Regions from separate parts of the Nonomuraea sp. NPDC049750 genome, predicted to be linked through region 3. Evidence: riboswitches for the same ligand, from Rfam matches in the RefSeq annotation. Region 3 holds a riboswitch; each other region holds the start of a gene.
The links. A riboswitch is a leader RNA that binds a small molecule or an ion and turns the genes downstream of it on or off. The one in region 3 is predicted to bind thiamine pyrophosphate.
Positions count from the first base shown of each region.

Region 1: another riboswitch for thiamine pyrophosphate. It lies ahead of AB0J16_RS14070 (FAD-dependent oxidoreductase); the one in region 3 lies ahead of AB0J16_RS03035 (cytosine permease).
Region 2: another riboswitch for thiamine pyrophosphate. It lies ahead of AB0J16_RS14575 (TenA family protein); the one in region 3 lies ahead of AB0J16_RS03035 (cytosine permease).

Region 1 is NZ_JBFANB010000004.1:485,576-488,842, forward strand. It holds gene thiE (thiamine phosphate synthase) at 1-37, opposite strand, end outside; gene AB0J16_RS14060 (Rv2175c family DNA-binding protein) at 15-389, opposite strand; gene AB0J16_RS14065 (FAD-dependent oxidoreductase) at 420-1,583, opposite strand; TPP riboswitch at 1,642-1,758, shown strand; gene AB0J16_RS14070 (FAD-dependent oxidoreductase) at 1,748-2,968, shown strand; gene thiS (sulfur carrier protein ThiS) at 2,965-3,165, shown strand; gene AB0J16_RS14080 (thiazole synthase) at 3,158-3,267, shown strand, end outside.
Region 2 is NZ_JBFANB010000004.1:587,326-590,592, forward strand. It holds gene AB0J16_RS14565 (DUF3043 domain-containing protein) at 1-87, shown strand, start outside; gene AB0J16_RS14570 (hypothetical protein) at 293-907, shown strand; gene AB0J16_RS14575 (TenA family protein) at 1,024-1,701, opposite strand; TPP riboswitch at 1,846-1,941, opposite strand; gene AB0J16_RS14580 (hypothetical protein) at 2,583-3,023, shown strand.
Region 3 is NZ_JBFANB010000001.1:637,936-641,202, forward strand. It holds gene AB0J16_RS03030 (methylated-DNA--[protein]-cysteine S-methyltransferase) at 1-138, shown strand, start outside; gene AB0J16_RS03035 (cytosine permease) at 148-1,491, opposite strand; TPP riboswitch at 1,482-1,594, opposite strand; gene AB0J16_RS03040 (rhodanese-like domain-containing protein) at 1,620-1,943, opposite strand; gene AB0J16_RS03045 (helix-turn-helix domain-containing protein) at 1,951-2,391, opposite strand; gene AB0J16_RS03050 (MFS transporter) at 2,467-3,267, shown strand, end outside.

The DNA.
Region 1 (3,267 bases), on a different contig from region 3:
GGTAGAGACGGGCGTCAGAAAGCGAGAGCTTGGGCACGCCGCTTGACCTCGGTATGGCGACCGGCCCTGATGGCGTCGACGGGCGAGCCGGGCAGGGAGTCGTCGGGAGTGAAGAGCCAGCGCAGCGACTCGATGTCGTCGTAACCGGAGTCGCGCAGCACGGAGAGTGTGCCGGGCAGACCCTTCATCACGTCCTTTCCGTCAAGGAACACCGCGGGCACTTGTGGCCCACCACCACCCCGGCGCACACCGAGCAGTTTCCGATCCTTGAGGAGTTGCTTGGCCCGCCCTATCGAAAGGTCTAGGCGCGCGGCCACTTCGGGGAGAGTGAGCCACTCGGCGACGAGTTGGTCGGTCTCCCGGTCGATCTGCGCAACAGAAAGCGTCACGAAACCACAACTACCACATGGCGTGCTTGCTCAAACAACACAGTCCCGTAGGGAGAGGTCGGGATCTACCAGGCGTTCGGCGTCTACGCGGTGTCCGGCTTCGATGATTCTGCGGCCCTGGACGAGGTCTCGGGGCCGGTCCACGGCGAGCACCGCGGCCAGGGTGTCGTCCGAGGTGAGCCAGCAGGCCGACCATTTTCCGCCGAGTTCGCCTCGGTAGAGGAGACGATCTCCGGCCGGGTGGTGGCCCGCGTACTGGACCATGTGGCCGAACTGCTCGGACCAGAAATAGGGCACCGGGTCGTAGGCGGCCTCGACACCCAGCAGCGTGGCGGCGGCCACCTCGGGCGAGTTGAGCGCGGCGTCCCAGTGCTCGACCCTCAGCCTGGTCTCGAACCGGCGCGACCACCAGGCGGCGCAGTCGCCCACGGCCACGACGTTCGGCAGGGAGGTGCGCAGGTGTTCGTCGGCGACGACGCCGTTGTCCAGGTCGACGCCGGAGCCCGCGAGCCAGCCGACGGTCGGGCGCACTCCGACGCCGGTGACGACCACGTGCGCCTCGATGAGGCTTCCGTCCGCGAGTGTGACGCCGCCGTCGTCCACGGAGCCGACCAGGGTGTTCAGCCGCAGGTCGATGCCCTCGTACCAGCCCTGGGTGCGGGCGCCGATCTCAGGGCCGACCGCCTGGGCGAGCGGGGCGGGGCCCGCCTCGATCACGGTCACCTCGCAGCCGGCTCGGCGGGCGGCGGTGGCCACCTCGGCGCCGATCCAACCGGCGCCGATGATCACCACGTGGGCGCCCTTGACGAGCCGGGCGCGCAGCTCAAGCGCGTCGTCGAGGGTGCGCAGCACATGCTGACGGCCGTCGCCGGGCAGCGTGATCGGCTCGGCGCCGGTGGCGATCACCAGGCCGTCGTAGCCGAGCTCGCCCTCGGTGGTCTCCACGACGCCGGGACGCAGCGCCTTGGCCGAGACGCCCGGCCAGAAGTCCACCTCCAGCACGGCGAGGTCGGCGTCGACGAAGCTGGAGTCGCTGCTGCCGGACAGGACCGCCTTCGACAAGGGTGGCCGGTCGTACGGCCGGTGCCGCTCTTGCCCGATCAGCGTGATCCTGCCGTCGAACCCTTTCGCGCGCAGCGCCTCGACACTCCGTACACCGGCCAGACCGGCGCCTGCCACCACCACATGATTCACGTTCAAGACCATAACGGGGCCCGTGCCGGGACGTCGCGCCGAGGCCGTAGGGTGGAGACGTAAGACGCGCGGGAGTCCGGCCGTTACCGGGCTGAGAGGAAGGCTGCACCGGGCCTTCGACCGCAAGACACCTGATCCGGATCATGCCGGCGAAGGGAGCGGACGTGGACATCGTCGTAGGCGGCGGGATCATCGGGCTGTCCATCGCCTGGCGCCTGTCCCGCTCGGGGCGGCCGGTCACCGTGGTCGATCCGGCTCCGGCCACTGGGGCCTCGCACGCGGCGGCGGGCATGCTGGCGCCGGTGAGCGAGGTCACCTACACGGAGGAGCCGCTGCTCCGACTGGGCCTCGCCGCACTGCGCCGCTGGCCGTCCTTCGCCTCCGAACTCGCCACCGACGCCGGCCTCGACGCCGGTACGAAACCCGCCGCCAACCGCCTTGACGAGGCCGGGGCGTCTGAAGCGGTCGTGAGCGGGCTCAGTGAGGCCGCGCGGGCCGGGCTGGACTTCCGGGTCGACGGGACGCTGGCCGTGGCGTTCGGGGCCGACGATCTGGCGGCGCTCGGTGAGCTGGCCGCGTTCATGGAGAAGCTGGGGCTACCGGTCGAGCGGCTGACCGGGCGCGAGTGCCGTCGGCTGGAGCCCATGCTGGCGCCGTCCGTACGCGGTGGGCTGCTGGCCCGTGGAGACGCCTGGGTGGACCCGCGCCGGGTCACCGCCGCGCTCCTGGCCGCACTCGACCGCCTGGGCGTCCCCCTCGTCCGGGCTCGCGTCAGCGAACTGCTCCAGGACGGCGACGTCCAGGACGATGACAAGGTGGTGGGCGTACGCCTCGCACCCCCGGACCAGAGCCGCCCGCAGGCGGACATTCCCGATGAGATCCGGGGCGAGCGGGTCGTGCTGGCGGCCGGGGCGTGGAGTGCCGGGCTGGTCGATGTCCCGGTACGGCCGGTCAAGGGGCAGATCATGCGGCTGCGTTCCCCCCAGCCCCTGCTCGGCAGGTGCGTACGCGGGACGGTCCACGGGAAATCCGTGTACCTGGTGCCGAGGGGTGACGGTGAGCTGGTGGTCGGGGCGACCCAGGAGGAGCTGGGGTTCGACACGAGGGTGACGGCGGGCGGACTGTACGAGCTGCTGCGGGACGCCCACGAGCTGGTGCCGGGCGTCACCGAGCTGGAGATCGTCGACGTGGTGGCGGGGCTGCGGCCGGGCACACCGGACAACGTCCCGCTCATCGGGCCCAGCGGGACGCCAGGGCTGGTGCTGGCCACTGGGCATCATCGGGGCGGGGTGCTGCTGGCTCCGCTCACGGCGGCCATTCTGCTGGGCGAGGAGAGCGAGCTCGCGGAGCTGTGCTCGCCGCTGAGGTATCGGGATATTTCATGAATGTGACCATCAATGGGGCCCCGCACGAGGTGCCCGACGGCACCACCGTGGCGCAGGCCGTACTCACGCTCACCACGGCCACGACCGGCGTGGCCGTGGCCGTGAACGACGAGGTGGTGACGCGGAGCGCCTGGGAGACGACGGCGCTCGGCGACAGCGACCGGATGGAAGTGCTGACGGCGGTGCAAGGTGGATGATCTCCTCATAGCCGGAGAGAAGTTCTCCTCCCGGCTCATCATGGGCACCGGTGGCGCCCCGTCGCTGGAGGTGCTCGACCAGGCGCTGGTCGCGTCCGGCAC
Region 2 (3,267 bases), on a different contig from region 3:
GCGATGCGGGCTCTGCAGATCCGCAAGCTGCGTTTCCCGCCGCCCGCGGTCCTGCCGGGCGGCAAGCCGGTGCCACCCAAGAAGTAACGCGGTTCGCTCCGGCTTTCGCGCCGGCTTTCGCGCCGTTTCGCTCCGGCTTTCGCGCCGTTTCGCTCCGGCTTCTCCCAGCGCGGCACTCCTCGCGTGACCGTGGGCCGCCGGCCGCCCAAGGCCGGCTGCGGACACGCTCGCGGGGTGTTCAGCCCCTCATGGCGGAGTAAGGCTGTCGTGCAGGATGAAGGGGGGATATCCCATGACAGATCGTCCGCCCGAGAGCACCGGCTCCACATCGTCGTCGGACAGCCGCGGGACGACCGGGGCGAAGTGCGCGCTCGCGGTCAAGGGCCTGATGGGGATAGAGGCCATCACCTGGGGCAGCGGAAGCTCCTGGCGTACCGGCACGGGAGTTCCGGATCACATCGCGGCGCCCATCGAGTTGATGTGCTTCGAACTCCTGCCCTATGCCCTGCTCAGGGCCGCGCACATCAGCGAGAAGACGTTCCTGCTGGGCATGCGGAACCGGTCTTCGACCAAGTACGACGGCGGGTCGGAGGCGTGGGCGGGCTTTCTGTGCGACCCGGTGTCGAAGGACCGCGTGCCGGTGGACGAGCTCGCCGGCCTGCGTACCGTGGCGGGCGACGTCATCGTCATGATCGGCGCCTCCGCCGACGCGTTCCACACCGTAATCGTCTCGGGCACCGCCTCGACCGGCCCCGCCAAGGAAGGGCCGATGATCTACTCCCTCGCCGACCGCAGCCCGACAAGCGATCCCACCGAAATGACCCTCGGTAAGATCATCGCGCAGTTCCTACCTTATGAGACGGTCGCCGTACAGGTGTTCACCGTGAAGCCGGGCCTCCTGGAGTGAGTTCACGGCCACCAGCGGAAAGAGCTGTCGCGGCGCCAGGTGGGGGCGCCGATCTGTCACGGGCGGGCGCCGTACCACGTCTCTTTCGATTCTTTCGACGACCGACAGGGGCTCGTTCACAGCCATTGGCGGGTGGGCCAGGCTTCGAGGCGCCACGCGCTGTCCCAGAACATCCACTCGTATTCGGCCGCCCGGAGGAACGCCTCCGCCATGGCTTCGCGGATGGCGGGGCCGGACTGGGCGGCCTGCCGGTCGGTGATGGCCTTCGCCTGTTCGGCGGAGACGGCGAAGGCGGGGTCGGAATAGGTGGCGATCCACGCGTGGTACGGATGGTCGCGCCGCCCCTCCGTACGCGCCAGCAGTGCCGTGCCGACGTCCTGGTACACCCAGAAACACGGCAGCACGGCGGCGGCGAGCACGGGTAGTGGCGCGGTGAGCGCGGTGGCCTGAAGGTAGGACGCGTATGCCAGGCAGGTGGGCGAGGTGGGAATGGCCGCCATCTCCCCGGCGTCCAGGCCGAATTCGCCGAGATAACGGCCGTGCAGGGCCCGTTCGACCGTCAGCGCCGTATGGGCGGACTGGGCGAAGAACGCGGCGTCGGAGGAATCGTCCGCCCGGGCCGCCGCCGTCGCCAGCGTTTTCGCGTACGCCGCCAGATAACGGCCGTCCTGAACGAGATAGAAGGCGAAACGCTCCCGGTCGAGACCGCCGTCCCCCAGCGCGTTGTTGAACGGATGGTTACGGATCGCGTCGAGCAGCTTGGCCGCGCGCGTCCAGATTTCATCGCAGAACATGCCCTCACTCACCAGAGTGCGTGGAAATGGTGGACGGGGCCGTCTCCCCCGACCTGGAAACGCCCGCGGCCCGCGGCGCGCCGTTCAGATATCCCTGACCGTCCGCGCTCGAGTCGGTGCCGACGACGGAAAGCATCTTGGAAACGGGAGCCACCCGGACGTCCCTTCGCTAGTGCGAACTAGATCAGGTTCTACGGGTGTGATCTCAGCCCAACCTGCCGGGCACCCCGCGTCGCAGATCAGGGTAACAGAGGTCATGGTCGCGGACGGCGGTCCGCCATGGGCCCGCGAGGGGGCGGACGTCGCGATCGTGACGTACGCGTTCGGGATGGGCATCGACCGGCCGGACGTACGGTACGTGCCGCACCAGGAGCAGGCCGCCTCCATATGGTCGGTCCACAGCGACGCCGAAGAGAAGGCGGTCTTCATCCGGCCACGTTCCCCAGCGAGGCGAAGGCACGCGTCCAGACGAACCTGTTGGGGATTCTCGCGGTCGATCAACGGCCCGAGCACCTTCGTTCCGGCCGCGTGCCGAGCGGGAATCGCCAGCGCCTCGAAGAATTCGATGAATTCCGAGCGGACGATTGAGCTCGTCGCCGAACCCGAACCAGGTCTGAGTTTCTCTCTTGGTGCCTTAGACCGGCTCGACCGTAATGCGCGCCGCGCCTGGTACAGAGTTTCATTTGAGAAGCCTGGAAGAGTTTCATTTGAGAAGTCTGGACGTGTCGCCTCGGGTATCGGCCGTCGGGCAATCCGGAAGCGCGTCGGCCTGTATCATTCGACCGGGCTCTAAACGTCCCCGCATCGCCTCTTCTCGGCATGCGCCGAATCACTAGGATCGACTCCCTGTGGCCGCACGGCTCACAGCAAGGAGGATTTTCATGCGCATTTTACGCACCGGCTATACTCTCGCCCCGGCAATGGCGGCGGCGTTCTTGGTTCTGACGCTGACCTCATGCGGCAGCGGCAGCGGCGAAACCATCGCCACGGGAACCACCGCTCCCGAAGCCGCGGACACGAACCAGAAGGCGACGGGAAAAACAGCGGCCCCCGCCGGTGAAAGCGGCGTCAAAACCGGCGTCATGGATCAGCTGCGCAAATCGCGGGAGATAAAGGAGCTGCCGTACAAGCCGGCGGCCGTGACGAAGTTCGTGTCGTGCATGGCCGACGTCCTGGTGAAGTACAGCAACAAGAAGGACCTGCGAGCCTACGCCGACGGCTCGCTCGACCTGGAGAGCATCCGGCAGACCGACAAGGCCGCGGCCGACAAAGCGGGCTTCAAGTGCTCGGACGTCGTCACCAAGGACGATCTCAAGCAATAGACGGCCAGCCGCCGGATGACACCCGGCGTCCGATCCAGCAGGTCGATCGGCCGGGCACGTGCCTGGTCCATCGGCGGCGCGGCCAACCCGGACGATCCCTTGGCCAGGGGCTCGCGAACCACCAGACTTTGCGGCTCCGGCAGCACGGCCATGGATCGTCCGCCCGCCTCGCGCCGCTCGCGCTCGCCCAACGGCATCCGTTCGGCCTGGTCCAGGTCGGTGCCGCCGAACGTGTCCGTCCGAC
Region 3 (3,267 bases):
GCGCTCAACGCCAACCCCGTCTGTGTGGTCGTGCCGTGCCACCGGATCGTGCCGGGCGACGGCGAGCTCGGCGACTACGCGGGCGGCCAGGCCGCCAAGCGTCATCTCCTCAACATCGAGAAACGCTCACGGGCCTGAGGTACGTACTCAACGACTCGTGATCGAGGCGCGCCTGGTCGCCCAGCCGATCGCCAGCGTCACCAGAGCCGCCACCAGAGCCGCGCCCAGGGCCCCGTTCATCCACGGCTGCCTGGTGAACCCGGTGGCCTCGCGTACGGCCGCCCAGAGGCCGTCCCACTGCGCGACCGTCGGCGTGGAGGTGGTCAGCCAGTAGGCCACGAAGCCGAGCGCCCAGGGCACCAGCATGGACCAGCGGGCGGGCGCGTCCTCGTCGGTGTTCCACCCCGAGGATCCGCCGAGCACGAAGTAGTCGACCGCCAGCACCGCGAACATCGGCACGAACACCGCCCCGATCACCCCCAGGAACGCCCCGTAGGAGTTCACGTCGACCACCAGCGCAATGGCGGTGGTCAGCACGCCGATGGCGATCGAGAAGACCCGCCGGTCGACGCGCGGCATGAGGTTCTGCAGGGACATGGTCGTGGAGTAGACGTTCGCGAACGACTGGTCGGCCTCCCGCAACACCAGGATCGCGAAGAACAGCGCGCCCAACGGCACCGCGACGAACGCCCCGAACACGGCCGTGCCGTCGGCGGCCACCGCCGCGGACCCGGCGATGGCCACCGCGTAGACGCCCAGCCCCAGGCAGGCGACCTGGGCCAGCGTGTAGCCGCCGACCACGCCCGCGAAGGCGGCCCGGCTCGACCTGGAGTGCCGGGCGAAGTCCGCCGCGATCGGCACCCACGAGACCGACAGCGCGATGACGTAGTCGACCGCGGGCGCGAACGCCGTCCACGACCCGCCGCCCTGCGGCGGAGCCTTCGACAGGAACGCCACCGCGAACCAGACCAGCGAGATGATCACTCCGATCGTGACGTAGCGCCGCAGCAGCCGGATCGACCCGAGCGGCCAGATGGTCAGCGACGTGGTCAGCGCCCCCGCCACCACCACCCACACCTGGTACGGCACCACGGCCCCGAAGATGGCCATCGCGCCCTTGGCGATCACCCACAGCTCGAAGGCGCCCCACCCGATCATCTGGACGATGTTGAGCACGGTCGGGATGTAGGACAGCCGCGCCCCGAACAACCCGCGCAGCAGCACCATCGCCGGCCGCCCGGTCTGCGTGCCCGGAATGGCCGACAGCCCCACCATGGCCGTGCCGACCAGGCTGCCGACGAGCGCGGCGAGCAGGGCCGCGCTCAGGCTGAGCGGGCTGCCACCGAGCGGGTCGAGCAGGAACAGCGCACCGCTGAACCCCAGCAGGCTCACGGCCAGGTTCGCCCACAGGGCCCCCTGGTCGAGCAGCCCGAGCGTCTTGGGGGGCGTCCCTTCGAGGGTCAGCGGGACTTCGTCGACGACATGCGTCATCTCACACTCCCTACGCCGGCATTACCCGGACAGGTTCATGCGGTCGGCGACAGGTCAGTCGCCCTCTCAGCCCGGTGCACCCCGAGCTCCCGCGGTTTGTGTAGTTGTCGAGCGGATTATGCCATCCGTCAGGCGACGAACGGCGGGCGCCCCGTCTCACTGACCATCGGGCGGCGCGCGCCCGCCCACGACTGCATGCCGCCGTCGACGTTGACCGCCTCGCGCCCGAGCTGGTTGAGCCAGGCCGCGACCTGGAACGACCGGCCGCCGACCCGGCAGACCACGTAGACGGTCCGGTCGCCCGGCACCTCCTCGACCCGCCCCTGGATCTGCGTCATCGGGATGTGCACCGCCTCGGGCGCGTGCCCGGCCACCCATTCGTCCTGTTCACGCACGTCGAGCAGGTAGGCGTCGGCGGGAACGTCGCTGGCCGGGATCTCTGGAACCGTCATGCCTCCATCATCTCGCGTCGCTGGTCATCTCGCGTCGCTGGTCATACGCGGCACGCGCCGTGGCGATCTCCTGCCGATGCTCCTCGGTCCAGGTGACCAGGCTCTTGATCGTCTGGTGCAGGGTCCGGCCGAGCGGCGTGAGCGCGTAGTCGACCCGCGGGGGCACGACGGGGTGGACCGTGCGGCTGACCAGGCCGTCGCGCTCCAGGTGGCGCAGGGTCACGCTGAGCATCCGCTGGCTGACCCCGTCGATCTCGCGGCGCAGCTGGGTGAAGCGCAGGCTCTGGCAGTCGAGCAGCGCGATGACCAGCAGCGACCACTTGTCGGCGACCCGGTCGAGTATCTGCCGGACCTCGCAGTCCTCCCTGGTGTCCCACTGCCACACGTCGTAGTCGTCGTCCACGGTGCTCTCGCAGTAACCGGGTGACTTAGAAGTGCCGTCTTCCATGACATTTCATACTGCCGGATGATTTGGACGGTTACCAGAGATAACCGAATGCCGATAAGTAACCGGGAGTTGACCATGTCCAAACGCGCTTGGGGCATGTTGATCGTGCTGTGCGGGGCCATCTTCATCGAGGGCACCGACGTGGCCATGCTGAACGTGGCCCTGCCGTCGATCAGGGCGGATCTGGGGCTGTCCACGGGCATGCTGAGCGGGGTGGTGAGCGCCTACGTCCTGGGCTGTGGCGGTTTCATCCTGCTCGGCGGCCGGGCGGCCGACCTGCTGGGCCGGCGCAGGATGTTCCTGCTCTGGCTCGGGGTGTTCGTGGTGTTCTCCGGGCTGGGCGGGTTCGCGACCGAGGGGTGGGTGCTGCTGGTCGCCAGGTTCCTCACCGGGGTCGCGGCCGCGTTCATGATGCCCGCCGGGCTGTCGCTGATCACCACGAGCTTCCCCGAGGGCAGGCAGCGCAACCGCGCGCTGCTGGTGTACGCGGGGACGGGGGCCGCCGGGTTCGCGCTCGGGCTGGTGATCGGTGGTCTGCTGAGCTCGATCGGCTGGCGCTGGGTCTTCTTCGCGCCCGTCCTCTTCTCGCTGGCGATCCTGATCGCCGCCGTCCCGCTGCTGAAGGAGCAGCCGACGCCCCGGCCCGCCGGCGGCGTCGACCTGGCCGGGGCCGCGACCATCACCGGCGCGATGACGCTGCTGGTCTACGGCCTGGTACGGCTGGAGCGCCCCGCCGACGGCCCGGCCTGGACCATCGGCGTGTTCGCGGGCGGAGTGGCGCTGCTGGCGGCGTTCGTGGCGATCGAGCGGCGGTCGGCCACGCCGCTCGTCCGCCTGGGCATCCTGCGCTCCGCGCCACTGGTGCGCGCCAACCTG